2 regions of the Priestia sp. TSO9 genome follow, and region 1 is predicted to be linked to the other one. Evidence: a T-box and tRNA genes for the amino acid it is inferred to sense, from the RefSeq annotation. Region 1 holds a T-box; the other holds one or more tRNA genes.
What was found. A T-box is a leader RNA that pairs with one kind of tRNA and senses whether it is charged. The one in region 1 lies ahead of alaS (alanine--tRNA ligase), so its partner is inferred to be a tRNA-Ala.
Positions count from the first base shown of each region.

Region 2: it encodes a tRNA-Ala, which carries the amino acid that the T-box ahead of alaS (alanine--tRNA ligase) is inferred to sense. The anticodon was not compared.

Region 1 covers NZ_JAJEKD010000015.1:1,579,365-1,582,793, reverse strand. Annotated here, with positions in the region: gene LJC66_RS23420 (YrzQ family protein) at 15-149, shown strand; gene LJC66_RS23415 (AI-2E family transporter) at 264-1,325, shown strand; T-box leader at 1,377-1,588, shown strand; gene alaS (alanine--tRNA ligase) at 1,714-3,429, shown strand, end outside.
Region 2 covers NZ_JAJEKD010000013.1:798,552-801,980, reverse strand. Annotated here, with positions in the region: gene LJC66_RS12245 (GH25 family lysozyme) at 1-964, opposite strand, end outside; gene LJC66_RS12240 (HD domain-containing protein) at 1,189-1,737, shown strand; tRNA gene LJC66_RS12235 (tRNA-Ala) at 1,844-1,915, shown strand; gene LJC66_RS12230 (hypothetical protein) at 2,033-2,182, opposite strand; gene LJC66_RS12225 (DUF6143 family protein) at 2,964-3,429, opposite strand, start outside.

The sequences.
Region 1 (3,429 bases):
CGGGAGGAAGAGCAATGGGCAGAATCATTCCGTCAGTAGTCGCTTTCGGTCTTGGAGCTTATGCATTTAAAATGGCAGATGATCGAGAGATGTTTACAAAAAGAAATATGAAAAAAATGCGTAAACGTATGATGAAAGCTATTCACTAATAAAAAAAGCACTATTGCACTGAGCTGCAATAGTGCTTTTTTGCAGGCAGAAGAGACAACTGCATGTATAAACTCCTTTCTTTATCAAAAAATAGAAGAGAGGAGGAGTTTACGTTGAAAGATAGTTCATTCAAATGGTTCTATAGATTCGGACTGCTGTTATTAGCGCTGCTGTGCATATTAGTCTTTTTTAAAGTCCAGTTTTTATGGCTTCCTGTTATTTACATGTTTTTGAAAGCACTGCTGCCTTTTTTTATTGCAGCATTCATTACATATTTACTTCATCCGCTTATTGAAAAAACGCATGATAAAGGCGTGCCTCGTCCTCTAGCTATTTTACTGATCTACATCATCTTTTTTGGAGGAATCGGGTTTGGAGCCTATAAGTCGTACCCTATTTTTGTGGAACAAGTAAAAGATTTAAACGAACAGCTGCCTCATTTTACGAATACATATAGACATTGGGTAGAATCGATTCATGATCGTACAACTTCACTTCCAAACGGTGTACATGAGAAAATTGAAGGCAGCATTGATGATGTAGAGGCTACGCTCAACGTGTGGCTTACAAAAGTGGCGGAAGGATTAAAGTCATTGATTACCTCTTTTTTGATTTTAATCATTATTCCATTTATTGTTTTTTATATGCTGAAGGATTTTTCCTCTATTAAGAAAGCAACAGCTTATGTCACGCCTAAAAAGTGGCACAAACCAGGTGAACGTTTTTTATCGGATGTGAATGAATCACTCGGCAATTACATTAGAGGGCAATTTTTTGTTTGTCTCATTATTGGTGTGATTGCCACAGCGGCACTGTGGTTCTTTCATGTACCTTATGCACTTCTTTTAGGCTTCATTATTGGCGTAACGAATATCATCCCTTATTTTGGCCCGATTATTGGTGCGGTTCCAGCGGCTATTATTGCAGCCACAATCTCGATAAAGTTGGTTATTACCATTGTCATTATAATCTTTGTGCTGCAGTTTCTAGAGGGAAATGTGCTGTCTCCGCTTATCGTAGGAAAGAGCCTTCATATTCATCCTTTGTTTATCATGCTTGCGCTCCTTTTAGGAGGAGAATTTGGAGGAGTATTGGGTCTCATTTTGGCTGTGCCAATTTTAGCAGTCATTAAAATATCTATTTTGCATATCCGCTCTTATACGCTCAAACATTGACAAAGAGCGGTTAATTTGTCATAATATCGCCATAAGAAAACGCTACATATTTTAAACACAATGATGGATCGAGTACGTTGCACACTGGTTTTTAGAGAAGGGCTTCCTTGGCTGAAAGAAGCGCTAAACAAAGAGCAGCGGAACGCTAGTCCAGAGTGCAGGCTAAAACCTGCCGTGTCAGCAACGTTAACGCTATGAAGGTGATAAATGCTTTTGGCATTTATAATCAGGGTGGTACCGCGAGTTCAACTCTCGTCCCTGCTACAGGGATGAGAGTTTTTTTGTGTGCAAATAACTAGCAATTGCTTTTGTACACAGAGAAAATAGATGCTTTTATGTCATCATTTTTTTGTCTATAAATAAGAAGAGTATTAAAGGAGGACCAATCATGAAAAAACTGACGTCAGCACAAGTTCGTCAAATGTATTTAGATTTCTTTAAAGAAAAAGGCCATGATGTAGAACCAAGCGCATCTTTAGTTCCGCATGAAGATCCATCTTTATTATGGATTAACAGTGGAGTAGCTACATTAAAAAAATATTTTGATGGTCGTGTTATTCCTCAAAATCCGCGTATTTGTAACGCACAAAAATCCATTCGTACAAACGATATCGAAAACGTGGGTAAAACGGCTCGCCATCATACGTTTTTTGAAATGCTTGGTAATTTCTCTATCGGTGATTATTTCAAAGAAGAAGCCATCCAATGGGCATGGGAATTCTTAACGAGCGATAAATGGATTGGATTCGACGCAGATAAGCTATCTGTAACAGTTCATCCCGAGGATGAAGAAGCATTTAAGATTTGGAATGAAAAAATGGGCGTGCCTAAAGAGCGCATCATTCGTTTAGAAGGTAATTTCTGGGATATTGGAGAAGGTCCGAGTGGTCCAAATACAGAGATCTTTTATGATCGCGGAGAAGCATATGGAAATGACCTAACTGATCCGGAATTATATCCAGGTGGAGAAAATGAGCGTTATTTAGAAATTTGGAACCTTGTATTTTCTCAATTTAATCACAATCCTGATGGCACGTACACGCCGCTTCCAAAGAAAAACATCGATACGGGAATGGGCTTAGAGCGTATGGTTTCTGTTATTCAAGACGTGCAAACAAACTTTGATACAGATTTGTTTATGCCGATTATTGAAGCAACAGAAAACATTTCAGGCGCTAAATATCGTACAAACGATGAACAAGATACGGCATTTAAAGTTATTGCTGACCATATTCGTACGGTAACATTTGCTGTAGGTGATGGTGCGCTTCCTTCAAATGAAGGCCGTGGGTATGTGCTGCGCCGTTTGTTACGCCGAGCAGTTCGCTATGCTAAAAAGCTAAACATTAATCGTCCGTTCATGTACGAACTAGTGCCGGTAGTAGGTGAAATCATGGTTGATTTCTATCCGGAAGTAAAGGAAAAAACGGATTTTATCCAGCGCGTAGTAAAAAATGAAGAAGAGCGTTTTCACGAAACGTTAAATGACGGACTAGCTATTTTGGCAACCGTTATTAAAAAAGAAAAAGCGCAAAACAGTGATATGGTACAAGGCGAAGATGTTTTCCGTTTATATGACACGTATGGATTCCCTGTTGAATTAACGGAAGAATATGCAGAAGATGAGAACATGAAAATTGATCATGCAGGTTTTGAACGCGAAATGGAAGCACAGCGTGAGCGTGCGCGTGCTGCTCGTCAAGATTCTAGCTCTATGCAAGTTCAAGGCGGCGTACTTGGTGAAGTAACCGTTGCAAGTGAGTTTGTTGGTTATGATAAAAATGAAGTAGAAACAGTTGTTGAAGCAATTATTGTAGACGGTGAGCTTGTTGACCGCGCTGAAGCTGGAACAGAAGCGCAAGTCATCTTAAGCCGCACGCCATTCTACTCAGAAAGCGGCGGTCAAATTGCGGACCAAGGTACGATTCAAAGTGCTTCAGGAACAGCTGAAGTAAAAGACGTTCAAAAAGCGCCAAACGGCCAAAATGTCCAAACGGTAGCTGTAACAAACGGTGAGCTTGTCAAAGGTGAAACATATACGGCGGCGCTTGATGAAGAAAACCGCAGTGCGATTGTGAAAAACCATACGGCAACGCATTTATTG
Region 2 (3,429 bases), on a different contig from region 1:
TATCCTTCTTCGCTTTTACTTGAAAAGAATACTTTTCTCCGAGTGAAGTAACCTTTGGTAATGATTCTTCGACAGGATTGCTTACACCCTTGAGTAATTCCATCATTTTAGCTAATGTTTTCTCATCAGCTTTTCCAGTTGACGTTAATCCATACTTTTCTTGAAGAGCTTTAACAGCCGCAACAGTTTCACTGCCATATTGACCATCGGTCCCTTGCTGGGAAAGTTCAAATCCTAATTTAATTAAGTTTTGCTGCAGTTCTTTTACAGCTAGTCCGCTATCACCTTGCTGTAATTGTGCTGATGGCTTATTATTTTCCACCACCGTCACGCCTGTATTAATACTATTAAAGAAATCCAGATCCATTTCATTGATATCAACATTGCCTTTAATCCCGTTTACTTTTCCTTGATCTGTATATTGAAACATAGACCATCTATCCCAAATCGTCGTATCACCTGGGTTAGCAAATCCCTTAGAACGGTTACTTCCACTGTAACGAGCTATCCATAGCGGATATCTTGCTACAGCGCTTGTAAAATTGGATTTAATAAAACTATACCCCGTGTAAAGAATAGGCGTAATGCTTGTTTTCCTTTCAATATACTCCATCCATCTAACTGCAAAGGCTGTGACCTGGGCTTTTGTTTTCCCTTTATTTTCTTCCAAATCTAAGCAATGAGGCAAATCAATCTTCATGCTGCCTAATTTATTTAAAAAGAAATTAACTTCTGCAATGGGATCATTATCAGCATGAGCAAAGTGATAAAAGCCTACACGTAGACCTGCATTTTTTGCTCCTGTATAATTATCATACGATTTTTTATCTAAGAAGGTTGTACCTTCTGTTAATTTAATATATGCGCCTTTTACACCATCCGACGCCACTTTTGCCCAATCAATTGTTCCGTTGTGATGAGAAACATCAATGACCTTAATATTTTGATTATTACGGTTTTGCATTGCTATCACTCCTTCATACAAACTATGAACAAAAAAGGAAATGGCAACTGATACAGGCCTATTAAATAGATATTAGGCTTTATAAAAAACTACAGTAAGAAGGGATTTTGGTAGCCTTTCCTTATTAGAAGAAATGAATTTGTGCAATTTTATAAAGTGAGGAAAGCTATATTCGTTTATACTAATAATATGAAGATATACTGAATAAAAAGTGGAGGAATATGATGTCTTTAATAAAAGAAGCACGTAGATATGCAGAACACGCTCATAGCGGCCAAATGCGCAAGCTGTCCGATATACCTTATATTGTTCATCCTATTAACGTAGGTAATATTTTAGAAAAAGCAGGTTTTAGTGAAGAAGTAATTGCAGCAGCTTATCTGCATGATGCTGTAGAAGATACAAGTGTAACACTCGAAGAAATTATACAAAGATTTGGTTTAGAAGTAGCGGGTATTGTTGAAGCTCATACAGAAGACAAATCAAAAAGCTGGGAAGAACGTAAACAGCATACAATTCAAATCGTGAAAACTGGTTCTCTTGAAGTGAAATCTTTAATTGTAGCAGATAAATTAGACAATTTACGGTCTTTAAAAGAAAGCTACGATCAGCAAGGAGATACGATTTGGAATAGCTTTAAAAGAGGATTCGAAAAGCAGAAATGGTACTACGAATCCATCAGCAAATACGCTGCAAAAGGATTGGAACCAAACCAAATTCCAAGTTTTTTTTATACGTACAAACAAGAAGTAAATGATTTTTTTAGAAGTTAATATTCATATAAAGAAATTAGAAAACACTGAAAATAACTATTGCGAACGCGCGCCATACGTATTAAAATATAGTAGAGTCAACACGCAATAAAGGCTCTACATAATCGGGACTGTAGTTCAGTGGGAGAATACTTGTCTGGCAGACAAGGGGTCGTGGGTTCGAATCCCATCAGTTCCATAAAACCAGTCGTATCAAGAGTTTAAAACACTTTAAAACTCTGCAGGATGGAATGGTTGCAATACTATTTCATCTGACCTCTTCATGATTTCCATGAAGAGTTTTTTTATTTTCTTTTTACGATTGATCCTCATGATTTTTATGATTATTTTTTTCACTGCTCCTGCTGACAATTTCTCTAAGTTCGCCCTCGTCGCCTTTTGCATTGATGATTTCAAAAAGCTGATTCAGCCCTTCACTTGTTTCATCGTTTGGTTCTTTGCTCATTCTATCCCCTCCTTTTGCTTCTAGGATGCCCATTTTTTTCGCATTGTTTCATGTAAAAAGCAATTCATCAATATTAATCGGCCGTAAAAGTATACCTTTACGACCCTTGTACAATTACTGGTTATACAGATATACTCAATCAATTCTTTAAATTTTGCAGCGTTTTATAGGGTTTCTAATACTCATCTATAATGAAATAATCATCACAAACTTCGTTAAAATCGTTCTCTTCGTGGAGATCTACTTCTTTATCTTTAGATATCTCGGTTTCTGTTGTAAATGGTTTAAAAAGCTTGTTTAACATTGTTCCGCCTCATACTTTTTATTAATACATTCAGTATGATTAATTTATATGAAGCCAGTATGAATTGAAACTTAAGATAATGTGAATGTAGTCATTAACGTGAGATGTTAAGCAAGCTTATACCCTGGACAAAAAAGTTACTTAATTCTACAAAGAAGTGATTAGTATATCAGCTGTATGTGGCATTCGTTTTGCTATTGTACTAGGTAGCTTAATTTTATGTATTATCGCTTTAATCCCTTAGTTATCAACATCCTTAAATACCATTCAAATGGCTTGTGTAGTTGGAATTATCCTTTTGCTTGCTTTGTTTTTCTTTAGTTATATCCACAATTAAACGAAAAAACGCATGCTATAAAAAAAGAACTTTGTATGTTGCTGCAAAGTTCTTTTCATAAACACTTACTGTTTGTTAAGAACTGTATGAAATATTAAATAGCTCATACACTGCTTATACAATCGTTAAGGCCTATTCAGTTAACAGTCCTTCTTACGTTTTTTCTCGAACCATCCATATGCAATTTCAGCTTCAATTTCTTTGTTTCCCGGAGAAACTAAGAAAATAACGTATGAACCGTTGTTTGGAAAGATAAATTTGCCGTCTTCATCACTTACTAATGTACTTTTCGGCGGAACAACACGGTTAAATACGTTTACCCCTTTAGTAGGAAAGCCTTTTACCATTTCTGCAAATTTAATTTTCCCTTTTGGCTTTGAACGTATTGTAGTATTTGCTGGACTCACATTGTCTGAAGTTGTTCCTTTTCCAGGCGGGATAGAGTTAAACCAAATTTCAGCAGTAAAAGATTCGTTGGAATAGTTAGTAATAGTAAAAGCATTCACAAATAAATCTACTCCGGAGCCAGAAGGGTTAACTAACCCGCCCCAAGCATTTCTATTTCCACCAAAACGAATAGGCTCAGTTTGTCCAACAAAATAGTCT